Regions from separate parts of the Peribacillus sp. NJ4 genome, predicted to be linked through region 1. Evidence: riboswitches for the same ligand, from Rfam matches in the RefSeq annotation. Region 1 holds a riboswitch; the other holds the start of a gene.
The links. Region 1 has a riboswitch for ZMP and ZTP ahead of QUF94_RS11485 (glutamate/serine transporter AimA). Riboswitches for the same ligand answer to the same signal wherever they lie in the genome.
Positions count from the first base shown of each region.

Region 2: it holds a riboswitch for ZMP and ZTP, as region 1 does, so the genes downstream of both, QUF94_RS05995 (phosphoglycerate dehydrogenase) here and QUF94_RS11485 (glutamate/serine transporter AimA) in region 1, are expected to answer to the same signal.

Region 1 covers NZ_JAUCFQ010000001.1:2,287,008-2,294,463, reverse strand. The annotation lists gene QUF94_RS11505 (fumarylacetoacetate hydrolase family protein) at 1-695, opposite strand, end outside; gene QUF94_RS11500 (alanine/glycine:cation symporter family protein) at 826-2,259, opposite strand; partial or broken gene QUF94_RS11495 (hypothetical protein) at 2,357-2,626, opposite strand; gene QUF94_RS11490 (hypothetical protein) at 3,143-3,352, shown strand; gene QUF94_RS11485 (glutamate/serine transporter AimA) at 3,472-5,064, opposite strand; ZMP/ZTP riboswitch at 5,121-5,199, opposite strand; gene QUF94_RS11480 (hypothetical protein) at 5,812-5,985, opposite strand; gene QUF94_RS11475 (MFS transporter) at 6,338-6,859, shown strand; gene QUF94_RS11470 (MFS transporter) at 6,938-7,249, shown strand; gene QUF94_RS11465 (carbon-nitrogen family hydrolase) at 7,265-7,456, shown strand, end outside.
Region 2 covers NZ_JAUCFQ010000001.1:1,184,557-1,192,012, forward strand. The annotation lists gene QUF94_RS05975 (PTS sugar transporter subunit IIA) at 1-1, shown strand, start outside; gene QUF94_RS05980 (hypothetical protein) at 142-720, opposite strand; gene QUF94_RS05985 (VOC family protein) at 1,375-1,791, shown strand; gene QUF94_RS05990 (GNAT family N-acetyltransferase) at 1,861-2,376, opposite strand; ZMP/ZTP riboswitch at 2,910-2,988, shown strand; gene QUF94_RS05995 (phosphoglycerate dehydrogenase) at 3,127-4,326, shown strand; gene QUF94_RS06000 (hypothetical protein) at 4,596-4,763, opposite strand; gene QUF94_RS06005 (hypothetical protein) at 4,760-4,921, opposite strand; gene QUF94_RS06010 (hypothetical protein) at 5,371-5,853, opposite strand; gene QUF94_RS06015 (FixH family protein) at 6,070-6,540, opposite strand; gene QUF94_RS06020 (PepSY-associated TM helix domain-containing protein) at 6,569-7,456, opposite strand, start outside.

The DNA of each region.
Region 1 (7,456 bases):
ATGTCACCGGGCTCCAGTGTCATCACCTGTGAAAGCCAGCTGATCAGATACGGAATGCTCAGAGACATTTGATTGGTATTCCCGTCTTGTACAACGCGGCCGTTTAAAGTGGTCACAATCCGCAAATTTGTAGGATCTATCCCGGTAACGATGCACGGCCCCAAAGGCCCGAACGTATCAAATCCTTTGCCCCGCGTAAACTGTGGATCTTTTTTTGTAAGATCCCTTGCTGTGACGTCATTAAATATCGTGCAACCAAACACATAATCAAGCGCATCTTCTTCTTTAATGTTCTTTCCGCGCTTTCCAATGACCAGGGCCACTTCCCCTTCAAGCTCCACTTGGTTGGTTAGCTCGTTTGGAGGAAGTATAATTTTCTCCTTGTCTGGAATAAGCGAAGATAATGGCTTTAAAAATAGAAATGGTTCTACAAGGTTTGCCTCCCCGCCCGTTTCCTTCGCATGACCTGCATATGTCCAGCCGAAATTAACCACTTTAGAAGGTTTTACAGGTTCCAAAATTTTCACGTCACTATATTTCAGCTCTACCCCGTCATACTTTATTTCCTTGTTGACAAGTTCAGCAAAACTGCTAGACAGTTGTAATATTTTCTCATCCTCAACAATACCGTAATGTATTTTGCCCTGTTGATTCTGATAGCGAACTATTTTTTGTGTTTTTTGTAGTACATGCATGATGAATAAACTCCTTTGATGAATAAGATATACTTACCTCAGATAATATAAAATTCGGCTCTTCTCATAATCGCAAACAAGCCCCCTGTAGGTGATAATGCCAAACCCTTATGTCTAAAAATCTTTTTTATTACATGGTGTTTTCCTTTTTTAAAGTGGTAGCATCTTGAGAGTGCTCCCAACAATCAAGATTTTCAAGACCTTTAATGCTGTCTTTATAAAAAACTGGATCTTGACCGGCTTTTTTCTGTTTCATATAATCACTTAATGCTGCAAAAGCTACTTTTGATAATAAGAGAACGGCAATTAAGTTTATAATAACCATCAAGCCCATAAATAAATCTGCTAAATCCCATACAAGCTCGACCTTTGCAACCGAACCGAATACAATCATGGCGAACGCGCCTATTCGATATAGAATCAACAACACTTTACTTTTGTGTAAAAATCGAATATTTGTTTCCCCATAATAATAGTTACCAATTAACGAACCGAATGCAAATAGGAAAACAAAGATAGCAAGACAACCTGATGCCCAGGAACCGATGTGTTCACTTAATGATGTTTGTGTAAGTGCAATGCCAGTTAGCCCTGGTTGTTTATAAGCATCAGAAAGTAAAATAATAAATGCTGTGCTTGTACAGATGATCAGTGTATCCGTTAATACGCCAAATGCTTGAATAAGTCCTTGTTTCACCGGATGACTTGTTTTTGCCGTTGCGGCAACGTTTGGCGCACTCCCCATACCAGCTTCATTCGAGAATAAACCACGTTTAACTCCATTCATGAACGCAGCGCCTAGTGAACCGCCTGCTATTTGTTCAAAGCCAAACGCGTTATTAATAATAAGAGAAAGAATTTCCGGCATTTTGGTTATGTTCATTGCTACGACAAATAATGCCATTCCAAGGTATAACACACCTAGAATCATAACCTTGTATTCAGCAATTTTTGCAATACGATTCACACCGCCAAAGATAATCACAGCGAAAGCACATGTCATGAGAATCCCTACAGTTAAACGATCTGAACCAAATGAGTTCTCAAAAGCAATTGTAACGGTATTTGATTGTACAGAATTGAATACAAGACCGAAAGAAAGCGTAATTAAAATGGAGAATAATACTCCCATCCAACGTTTGTTCAATCCTTTTTCCATATAATAGGATGGACCGCCTCGGAAACCAGTTTTATCTTTTACTTTATATACTTGCGCTAACGTACTTTCAATAAAGCTGGTTGCTGAGCTAATAATAGCAATTATCCACATCCAGAATATCGCTCCAGGACCGCCTAATGCAATCGCAATCGCAATTCCAGTGATATTACCTGTTCCAACGCGAGCGGCCATACCAATACAGAAAGCTTGAAATGGGGAAACGCTGTCTTTAGAACTAGTTCTCCCTTCCATTAAAACACGGACCATTTCCCTTAACATTCGAACCTGTACAAATTTCAATTTAAATGTGAAATAAATCCCACAAGAAACAAGCATAATAACTAATAATTTTGACCAAAGGAATTCATTTGATACGCCAACTACATCATGTAATAATTGTTGCATTCTATCACCTCTTATAAGAAATTTACTAGCTTAGAGGATACCTAGTTTTTTCACTGTAAAAAGATCAACTTTATCAACTGATGAATTCTGTCCAAAGTCAGGAGTTATATAGCCCCCAAATTTGAGTTAATCGCCTTGATAGCAGTATCTCAAAAAAATATGTAATATCTGCTGCAATCGATGCTTCCATCATTTCTTTTACCTTTTTAGGATCTGTTGTTTTTCCTAGCACCCACATCAATTTCGGCACGATTGCTTCTGTGTTCATATTTTTAGAACGTACTACACGATTATGGTCAACTTTCCGACCGACTTCATATATACCCATGTCTTCTCCTTCTTCTAGACATTGAGTCGTAATGACAACTCTTTCGTATCAATACGGCAACGTACATTTAATTCATGTATGTAACTTAATAGATCATCGGCATGCAGTTCAGGTACAAGTCAGTTTTCTCCTTCAAGTGAGGCTACTGTTCCACCAGTCGTAAACAACATTAATTTTTTCAATGATAATGGCTCCTCTATCTCTTTTTTACAATAAGTTTTTTAAAAGAAAGTATTCAATTCGCGTATGTTTATTCAATTCGCGTACTTTCTTTGTAATTATAGTAACATAAATATAATAATTCAAGATAAAAATATTCAATTCTCGTACACCTCATCCACTTTTTGAATCCACAGAATGGTGTTTGCTTCCTGAATCTGAGCTGAGTTATTACAATGATAAATATCAAAAAGATAATTATTTCATTAAGATACTTAATTGCAACTTAGATGTTTAAGCCTAAAAACCATATACATCAACGTGTTTATATGTTCATATTTAGCCAGAAGCGTTTTCAGCTCCAGTTTTGCCATTTCGGAGCCTTATCGAAGTCCGATGGACTTACTGGCTGCGGACCAAAAATTTATGGAAGATTTACCAGAGGATGTTGATCCATGTGGTGAGTTTGGTGAATATCACTCATTCGTATATAACGGAGTCATTTTCTCTCATCCGATACGACTAGACTTGGGAGATGAAATGTTTGTACTTCCTGCCAATCCATTATCCAGCGAGGTTGGTTATAAACGTGTGGTAAAAGTTTAAATTTTTCATTAATATTGTCAGGTGTTCCAATTTGCGAACACTTTTTAATAAATAAAAAAACATGGTCATAAAGTAACCATGTTTTCTTTTTACTCATATAGCTGTGTCTACACTAAGAGTTATTTATTAATAAATTCTTTGTTGATTTTTTCAGCCTCAGCCAAGTATTCTGTTTTAATCCCGCTCTTAACTCCCCACCAATAGAAGCAGAGTGCCAGACATGCGATGACCACCATATCCCAGCCAAATGTAAGAATATTTTTTCCGCCGAACTTCTCACTTCCAATATAAGAAATCAAAATCATACAACCTAAGTAAAGAAGCATCCAAACACCTGATAAAAATTGTTTTTTGAATCCATTCCATTTATTTTTAGCTTGATAATAAAAGTAAATAGGTAGTCCAATGGCAATGATGAAAACGACTTCTCCTGTTAATGGCCAACGCGCCCAGTATAAAGTCAGCGATGCAAAAACAAATCCACAAGGAGCAATAATAGAAGCGCCTTTTAAGTGAAATGGACGATTAAAATGAGAAGCTGTACGTCTTAATGTTGTCAATGCAACTGGCCCCATGATGTACGAAATAAGTGTAGCAACTGAAATCACTTCAGCAAGTACGCCCCATCCGCGGAATAAAAATAAAAAGATAAAACATACGCCTAAGTTTAATAACATCGCTGGACGAGGAACACCATATAGTGGATGTAATGTACCAAAGATATTCGGTAAGTACCCATTTTTCTGCATTCCATAAAGCATTCGCGAAGTTGTAGCTGTATAAGTGGCACCTGTACCAGATGGTGATACAAACGCATCTACATACAATACAATCGCTAACCAGTTAAGGCTAAGAGCAATTGCCAAATCAGCAAAAGGTGAATTAAAATTCAGTTGACTCCATCCGTTCACAATCATAGACGGATCGACAGCACCGATAAAAACAACTTGTAAAATAACGTATATAAAACCTGCAATTAGAATAGACCCAATAACAGCAATTGGTATAGACTTATTCGGCGACTTCGCTTCTCCTGCCATATTAACAGGACTTTGAAATCCATTAAACGCAAACACGATACCAGAAGTAGCTACTGCTGTTAAAACGCTTGCCCAACCATATGGTGCGATCCCTTGAGAACTTGTAAAGTTTTCACCATGAAATCCAGCAAAAAATAACGATCCTGCCATTACACCTGGAACAATTAATTTAAAAATAGTAATAAATGAATTTGCCTTAGCAAAAAGGTTAACTGTCCAATAGTTGACGAAGAAATAGAACAATAATAGTAAAGAAGCTATGAATAATCCTTTGGTCGTTAAGATATTGTTATCAACTAAGGAATGAGACCATCTGGCCCATTCCCAAGGCCACGTACTCATATATTGTACCGAAGCAATGGCCTCAACGGTAATAGTCGAAGCGATCGAAATCCAGTTCGCCCACGCAGCTAAAAATCCAATAAAAGAACCATGCGAATATTGAGGATACTTAACCATTCCTCCAGCTTCAGGAAACATTGCCCCAAGCTCTGCGTAAGATAATGCAATAAATAAAATTACAACCATACCGATAATCCAAGAAAAAATAGCTGCTGGCCCAGCAATCTGGGCGGCTTTCCACGCTCCGAACAACCAACCTGAGCCGATAATAGAACCAATACCTGTCATAGTTAAAGCAAAAGTCCCCATCTTTCTATGCATATTACTCATCTCTACCTACACCTCTTCCTAGGAAAATAAAAAACACTTGATCTATTTATAGATCAAGTGTTTGCCCAGGCGCGCGGCTTATACTCTATATGCTCCCCCATGGTTCTCCATGTTGCGCCAGTTACATATAGGAAAATAGTTTTTTTATAGTATATAGGATTATTTTAAATTTCACAACACTTGAAAAATATTTATATTTTATATATATTCTTATTTATTTTTCGTAATTCCCTATCAATATTCATTTTAATTTGAAAAAATTAGGTAAATTAAAGTCCAAAAAACAAACATTCGATTTCCGGAACACACGCTACATCAATAAAATCATCTCTCTTTAACATTATACTTAAAAATCTTTAAGAGCTTATATTCGCAAAATAAACCGTTCATATTTTACAAATTATATCAACAACATTTACATAAACTGTTCTTTTCTTCCTCAAAAAAAAGCCATGCACATGAAACACACTCGGCATAGCTAGAGTGAGGAACGTAGATTGGATTTCCAAATATACTAATAGAAGCAAGTGCTATGTAAAATGTGCCTTCCTGGCTTTTCATTGATTAGGTTAATCTGAATAAATTAAATTTTGGATATTATTAATAAAAAGCTAAAGGAATTACCCAGTACCCCTAGTCCTCCATGTAGTGCCAAAGCTTCGCTTGTTATACAACCAGCCTCAAACATGATTCTACAAGTAAGGGATCGGAGAATGTTCAAACATACCCTCCTGAAAGACGTCTACTTTATCCCCACCCGTTAAAAAATACCTCAAATGCATTAGTTTGGAGGACACATCTGTATTTTTTGATTAAATAGTCCAGTGCATCTTCATCACCATTTTGGATTTTCCCAACCAACATTACATCTTCCATATGAGTATAGGTTTCCACTCGTTTCTTCTCGACGATTACACTCATTTATTTTCCCCACTCACTAAGTTGAGACCGATATAAACGTTGCATTACCACTTCAATGTGTTAAAGTGAATACAATATAATAATATCTCAGAAATGGAGATAAGATATTCGTAAATAACGACATTTTTCTACAAATTATGATTATAAATTTTGGTATGCTTGCATCATTAATCTCTTTAGGTTAGGCGTTAGTTCAAATTCCGGCAAGACTTATGGCAGAAAAATTTGGTCCTAGAAAAATGATCGCTTTTTCTCTAGTATGGTGGTCAGTATTTACGGGTTTGGCGGGTTTAGTTAAATCTCACGGTCTATTGTATCGGTCTGATTCTTACTTGGGATAGGTGAAGGACCGATGTTTCCAGCTAATGACGTATTTAATACAAACTGGTTTAGAAGTGATGAAAAAGCCAGAGCATCCAGTGCATTATTGGCAGGTTCATATTTTGGACCAGTTATCGCCCCTATCGTCACGGTTTATATCTATCAATATTTTGGTTGGAAAGCTGTATTTTATATTTTTGGATTAATAGGAATAATCATTGCAGGTGTATGGTATGTTATAGCCCGAGACTATCCTGAAATTCATAAACTTGTGAATGAACAAGAAAAAGAATATATTCTAGAAGACAGAGAAATTGTTGATACTGCTAAAGTTAGAGCCGCTTGGAGTACTTTTCTGAAAAGCTATCGATTTTGGGCGTTAGGATTGCAATATTTCGTTGTTTTGTATACTATCACTTTCTTCTTAGTTTGGTTACCTACATATCTACTGGAAGATCGAGGATTCTCATTAGGTAAAATGGGATTTGCTGCAAGCCTACCTTGGTTAGCAATACTGATAACAGTAATGACTGGTGATATTCTTTCCGAATAACTAGTACGTAAAGGTTTTTCAAAGCAAATATCAAGATCCTCTTTAGCTATATCAGGTTTAATAGTATTTATTATTTCAATGTACCTTGCCGTTATGACAGTATCTCCTTATATGAATGTTTTATGGTTATCAATATGCTTGGGTTCACTAGGATTTACAGTAGTGTGTTCATGGGCTTCCGCTACAGACTTAGGGAGAAACTTTTCAGGCTCCGTTTCAGGTTGGATGAACTTGTGGGGAAATCTAGGAGCTTTTGTATCACCGTTATTATGTGGTTGGTTAGCAGAAAACTTTGGTTGGAATATCACATTAGGAGTAACTGTAATCCCTGTGTTTATTGCAGCTATATTATGGTTGTTTGTGAAACCAGATACATCATTACTAAACTAAATACTATTAAGAGGAGTGACCGATTTGAATTATTTAGTATTTCAAATGGATTTAGTGGTTGGAAATCCTGTAGAGAATAGGAAAATCATTGAACGCTGGTTAGAAGCTAACTATAGTGATGATGTAGATGTTGTTGTACTTCCTGAAATGTGGTCTACGGGCTATGCGTTGGAGGAATTGAAAGAAATCTGCAAAGTGGATGGAAAG
Region 2 (7,456 bases), 1.1 Mb from region 1:
AAATAAAACGTCAAGTGCCTTCTATATTAGAAACTTCTAAACAAGAAAAACAGTCCTTGCTGGCGAATGCTGGCAAGGATGTTTTTACTATAAACCCATCACATACAGCTGCAAGACTTCAGCTTCACTTAGCACAGTGAACTATTCCAAGTGCACATACCCCAAATCACTACTAAAAGATTTAAGATCGTTAATTAACTGGTTAATATTTTGGCTTGGACCGCTATCATATAGAGCATTTCTAAATTTTAAGAACTTAGTCCCCTTTTCTATTAAACTATTCAATAGCACATTTTCAGGGAATCTTAGTGTGGATATCTTAGGCATATCATTCCATTCCTTGCTAGCGAAACCATGGTTCCATGTAAATGATATATCGGGATTTTTTTCCATTAGCCTTTTCACTTGCCAATCCATAGAGCGTTCTGAATAGTCGCAGCTGCCAATACCGGTATTTAAACAATCATACATTGCCTGTAAAATTGAAAGCCAAATACCATCAACATCATCCCAATCATAAAAGCTCGAGAGAAATTGATCTTGATAAGATATAATGACTGTGCCGTATAAGGAAGTTCCTTTTGAAGTAAATAACTTTTGATTTCCCAGTTGCTTGGCGCTTGAGTGATGGATTGGGATAAAATCTCCGTTAGCTAATAAATGTTTATTAATAATTGCATCATAACTATTTTTTGATATATATGTTTGAATGGTAACCATCTATGAACCACCTATCCCATAAGGTAATGTTGTCGTTTCCCATCTATTTTTGACCTGTGCTACGATTGCAAAACGTGTATTGCTCTACTTGCATAATAGGTGGTGCTTCGAGCGTTTGTTTAGCTATAGGAGAACGAAATGATTGGGCTGAATCCTGGTAAAATAACTGAAAGCAAAACCAGTAAAGAAAATGTTCCGGATACTTTATGTTTTAATACTATTTTTCATAAGCTTACCTCCTTGAAATAATTATTTAATTTTAGTAAAACATGGAATTATAAAGTTATTATTTCAAAAAAGAAAAGATGTGTTTTAGTTATGAAACCCAAATTGAACATCTGGTATACGAATGCAAAAGGGCGGCAGTCTGCTAATTTTTATGCGCAAATGCTACCACCATCCAATGTTGAAGCAACAAGGGAAGAGGCAAATACTCCTTGAAAATTTCATAAGGTAAACTCTCAGGTTGTTTTAAAATTGAATTATCCTGTTTAATATTTGAAATTCACTTTTAAGTAGGTGAATTATGGATGCTCCCAGTGGCTAAGGTTGTATCTGTTCAATTTGAATGCAATGACTGCTGCAAGCAGGAAAATCGAAAAATGCAGCGAATAGAAGGTGAGTGAACAAATAAATCAAGCGAGGGTGAATTGGATGGGAGTTCAAGCAGAAAAGATCTTTGTAAACTTGCCTGTTAAAGATTTGGGTGCCTCAATGGAATTTTTCACAAAGGTCGGCTTTGAATTTAACGAGCAAATGACCAATGAAAATGCAACGTGCATGGTTATCAGTGAGTCCATATATGTCATGTTATTGGTGGAAGATTACTTTAAAACGTTTACCAAGAAGGATATCCCAGATCCAGCAACAACTACGGAAGCCATCGTGGCCCTATCGGTTAAAAGTAAGGAAGAAGTGGATGAGGTCGTGAATAGGGCACTGGATGCTGGTGGAAAGCCTTTTAATGAAGCAATTGATCATGGTTTCATGTACGGTTGGAGCTTTAAGGATATCGACGGTCATTCTTGGGAAGTGTTTTACATGGACGAAAGCGGATTTAATCAAAATTAAATCAAATGAAAGACACAATCCTTCACTTAGGATTGTGTCTTTTTTTGAAGTTCGGTGCCGTAGGTTTATTCATAACAATACCGGGCTAATATCCTTCCATTCATAAACCAATAGATTTATTTCAGCGCCAGCGATTTTGATTTTTTCGGTTTTAAGCAATTCAGAACCAAATGCCTCATAGAAGTATCGAGATTTATTATCTTCAAGTACCTCAACGAGAATGGTCTTGAATCCAAGTTCTTCAAATTTAAAAAATAATTCTTTGATAAGTTTCTTTCCTATTCCCATTCTTTGAAAATTTTCGAGGATATATATTGCAGTTAAATCACCCGAATCCTCAACTTTATTTGTTTCCCTTTTACCACCAGCTATAAATCCAACTATTTTCCCCTTGTCATTTTCTGCTACATAAATATGATTCCCATCACTGGATATATTCTTTATCCATAAATCTTTCCTTTTCTCATAAGACAGATTATCTAGAAAATCACTTGGTATTATATTTTCATAAGTGGTTCTCCAGCAATCCACATGGACTATTGCTATACCTTCAGCATCAGCAAGCGTTGCCTCTCTTACTATCATATTAATTCCTCCTAATTATCTTTTAGTTTGCTATACTTTCTATATTTTACTAATATTATCCATTTTACAACAAAGCTGTCCGAGATAGTCCAAGAATATCAACAGCCACTTTCAACAGTGCCTTTTTCCAACGAGTAATTTCGTCGATATATTCCTAATTTCGGAGATAAAACGATAGAATTCGTCGATATATTCCTAATTTCGGAGATAAAACGATAGAATTCGTCGATATATTCCTAATTTCGGAGATAAAACGATAGAATTCGTCGATATATTCCTAATTTCGGAGATAAAACGATAGAATTCGTCGATATATTCCTAATTTCGGAGATAAAACGATAGAATTCGTCGATATATTCCTAATTTCGGAGATAAAACGATAGAATTCGTCGATATATTCCTATTTTCGGGAGATAAAACGATAGAATTCGTCGATTTATTTCTGGTGAGTTGTGACTTCTGCAAAAAAAGAGATAAATCTTTAAAATGATATTGAAGATTGCTGAATAATTTGATAAAATAAAATAAATGAAAAGACTATGTGCAACTGGCGAAACACGGATAACCGTGAGGGAACACATAGTGTCGTAGCCGTTCGCCTGGGCAGAGGTAAGGGATTTTATCCCTTGCCTCTTTCTGTGTATTTACAGAGGATAGTAAAGGTTTAGAGAATGCAGATTTTCATGGTTTCAAAATTTTGTCAATATTTTGAAACTTCAAAACTATCATAACCAAAAAGGAGCAAACAAAATGAGCACAGTACTTTTAGAAAAAGTCAAAACGATCAAAGCGTTAAATAATATTGCCGAAAGCGGGCTAAATGTATTCAACAAAGGCGATTTTAAAGTCGACAATGACAGTGAAAACCCTGATGCAATCGTACTTCGCAGCTTTAACATGCATACTATGGAATTCGGCGATCAGTTAAAAGCAATCGCAAGGGCAGGGGCAGGAGTCAATAATATTCCGGTCGACAAATGCACAGAGCAAGGAATCGTCGTTTTCAATACACCTGGAGCTAACGCAAACGCTGTAAAAGAAATGGTGCTAACGTCATTAATGGCTTCATCTCGTAACCTGTTTGCCGGTGTGGCCTGGACAAAGACGCTGGAAGGCGAAGGAGAACAAATTCCAAAGCTTGTAGAAGCAGGAAAGAAACAATTCGTTGGTAAAGAAATCAAGGGAAAAACTCTTGGCGTAATCGGTTTAGGAGCGATCGGTGCACTTGTAGCGAATGATGCCCTGGATTTGGACATGGATGTCATTGGGTTTGACCCGTTCATCTCTGTTGATACAGCTTGGAACTTGTCCCGCAATGTACAACGCGCCATGACAATTGAACAATTGTTTGCAGAATCTGATTACATTACAGTACACGTTCCATTAACTGATGACACTAAAGGAATGTTTAACCAAGAAACATTTGGCATCATGAAGCCTGGCGTACATATCTTGAACTTCTCACGCGGCGAGCTAGTGAATGAAGCGGATATGGAAGCGGCACTTGAGAGCGGGAAAGTTGGCAGGTTCATCACCGACTTCCCGAATGAAAATGTGTTGAAAATGAAAAATGTCGTTCCAATTCCGCATCTTGGTGCCTCTACACTAGAATCAGAGGAAAACTGTGCCATCATGGCAGCTCGTCAGTTGAAGACCTTTTTAGAAACAGGGAACATCAAGAACTCTGTGAATTTCCCGAATACTGCCATTCCTTATACAGGAAATCGTCGTGTGGCAACTTTCCACGAAAACGTTCCTAACATGGTTGGGCAAATTACACTGGCTGTATCTGGCTTTAATTTGAACATCGCTGACATGGTTAACAGAAGCCGTGGGGGATATGCGTATACGATCATCGACATTGACGGTGAAGTAAACGGCGATATCATTCCTGGTTTGGAAGCAAAAATCAAACAAATCGAAGGTATCGTCACAACTCGTATTATCTAATTGGTACCGGAAGATAGATGATAAATAGTGAAAGCCTCAATTCCTTTAAGGAGTTGGGGCTTTTTTTAGGCTTGTTAATGTTTTTGAACAAAAAAAGCCACTTATTGTGGTGATCATATTAAACGTTACTCACGTGTTGAGAACCTAGGGATTACAACGAACTCAGCCTGGCACGGGTTATGCCAAGCAGCTCGATACAGTCAGTTGAAGTCAAAACTTCTTCCATCACGAATTGCTTAAGATCGAACTTCTCCAAGATTAAAAATCTGTCATGGTTTCACTTCCGTTTCTTCTTCATAATGTACAAACAACATCAAGTAGATTGCGAATAGAAGATGCAAATAAAGTGGAATATTCTTATCGTATTGAATGACAACAAATATGAAAATTCCATATAGCAAAATTGGAATGGTTAAAAGGATTCTGAGCTTAGTCACATGTCATCCTCCCATTTATCCTCAAATATTAATACATCAAGCATTTGAGCCACTTGAAAATCCTTTTCTGCAATTGCTTTTATTAAACTTGTACAATTATTTTCCCTAAGAACATCTGCTAATAATTGTAAATCCATTGTCATTACAGTTGGTTTCATAGTTTTACCCTCCTAATTTACCAAATATTCTGTCAGTTCTGTTATTACAATAGTATGAAGTACAGAGAAAATGCTGTCAATCAATATTCCATCTGTACTCATTTTGAGTTAATGGATTCAAAAGTTATCTACCAAAATCACTATCTCATATATTAATCTGCTTAGTTAGATAGTCACTGGTGTGCCTCTTTGCTTCCGTTCACTTCAGCACCTCGCCTTTTCCATTTGGGAAGGGGTTTATTTTTTGCCTTCTATGTAGGCATCAGGATTACATCAAAATGTAATATCATGATGGGAAACATTTGAAAAGATGACGTATCAGAAAATAATCCCTGAATTCTCAACCAACCTGTCAGTTCAAGAAGGCTTTTGGTAATTTGCTATAGTAAAGAATCGTCCCTAGGAAATACAGAGACGATTCACACCCTTTCTACACAGAAAGGATTACCCTATATTGTTCTGCCCCCAAAATTCTGATACTGATGAAGGATATTCGATGTTAAAAAAGCTCCAACAGGAGGTAATTGCTCGGTATAGGTATTACCACTAACAGGAAATTCATTCAGAGCTATATCAGTAGTGGCAATCCACGATCCAGACTCACCTGCTTGTAAAGAGGGAGGCTTCATAAGAAAACGTCCGCGTAAAATAAAATGTCGAACTCTAATCTGGAAATCATCAATAATGGTTAAGTTGCCAGAGAATGTGGCATAAGGTGAATCGAATGTGAGTTGTTTGGTGCTTTCATTCCAAAAGCCACTAATCGGAATAGGTGTACCACGAAAATTAGCCGTACCACTTACTCTATTATCTGTAATGGAGTTAATGTTAAGTGTTCCCCAAATAATCGTTCTGCCAGCTATTGAAGAGTGGATACCCCATACAGATGGGAATGGAAAGCTAACCGAAGCAGTTCCCTGTGAAGTTACCAATGCTATGCCCTCCCTTAAAGTTTGTTTATGTTCTGAGGAAGCTCCCTTGTTTATAGGAACAATCCAGTATATGCGGCACGAGCAGAATAATCCAATAAATAAAGGTGAAGCATTACATACCCTGCCTGTAAATACATTCTCTCCGAACCACCGTGGTAAACAAATATCCATAAAAAATCCGGTCTTCAAATGAAAACCGGATGTCAAAAAAATTTATTAATGATGATGTTCATGACTTTCTTCTTGTTTTTGGCTCCCTTTTTGCAAGAATTTCAATTCACTTTCAGACAGTTTTCCTACGATAAACTGTTTTTGAGGCATAATGATTGAACCATCGTTACTAGCATGTACTTTTATATAGTATAGGCCATCACTATCAAAGTTTTTACGTAAAGTATAAGTACCGTTTCCCTCTTCCTCAGCTTGTTCCATACTATATTTGAGAGAGCCATCTTGTTTCCATATCTGAAAATGAACATAATCTGAGTTTTCAACCTTTTTACCACCTTGAGTAAGAACAGCCTTTATCGTCTCCTGTGTATTAGCTGAAAAGGATGCTGGTATAATTATTTCAGCTTCAAGTGGTGTTTCTTCTTTGTATAGATTAGTGACATCCTTTTCAAGTGAACACGCACTTAACAATAGGCTGAAAATAAAGATTAAAGAAATACATATATTTTTTTTCACGGCAAAAGCCACCCTTTACATTTCCGAATTATGCATTCAAAAACTTCTTAACTGCAGATATTCGTTTAATAATTAACCAGTCAATTAGCCAAACAACAATAAGAGACAAACCAACCAAAGGAAACAAAATTCCTAGACCTATTAACAGAAATAGAAAGAATCTCATGTTCTTTATAGGAGGAGCTTTTGGTGCACCTAATCCTTTTTTCGGCTTTCGCTTCCACCATAAATAAAAACCACTAAATGCAACAAGGATAATTCCTAAACAAATAAGAAGGCTGATTATTTGATTAATCAAACCAAATTGAGTCCCTTTATGCAAGGTAATCCCCCAAGCAACTATTTTTCCTATTAAACCGTAATGATCATAACGATAATCAGCTAGAACCGCACCGGAATATTGGTCAATATGAATAGTTGCTTCATCTTGTGCTTTCGGTGGAAAAGCTGACAATGTATAAACGCCATCCGTTTCTTTTGGAATATTAATGCTATAACTTGGATGCATACCCTCACGATTCGCTATCGTGACTACATCATCAATGGACAGTGGGATAAAACCTTGAATATCTGAGATAGGTACATCTAAATTTTCTGCTGCCCAAGGAACATCTGCAATATCTTTTGTTTTAATTAAGGATGTTGGAGCACTTCCAGTCCATATGGAAGGAGGATACCCAGATCCGGAATTGGTAGCTAACGATTGAAAATTACTTCCCCAAAAACCTGACCAAGGCAAACCTGTCATAATTAAAAATAACATTCCTGCTGATATCCAAAATGCAGGTACTGCATGTAAATCTCTTCTGAAAGTATTTTTCCCTTTATTTATTCTTGGAAATAGAACACCAGAAAGACTTAGCTTATTTTTGGGATACCATAAATAAAGACCAGAGACAATTAACACAACTGCCCA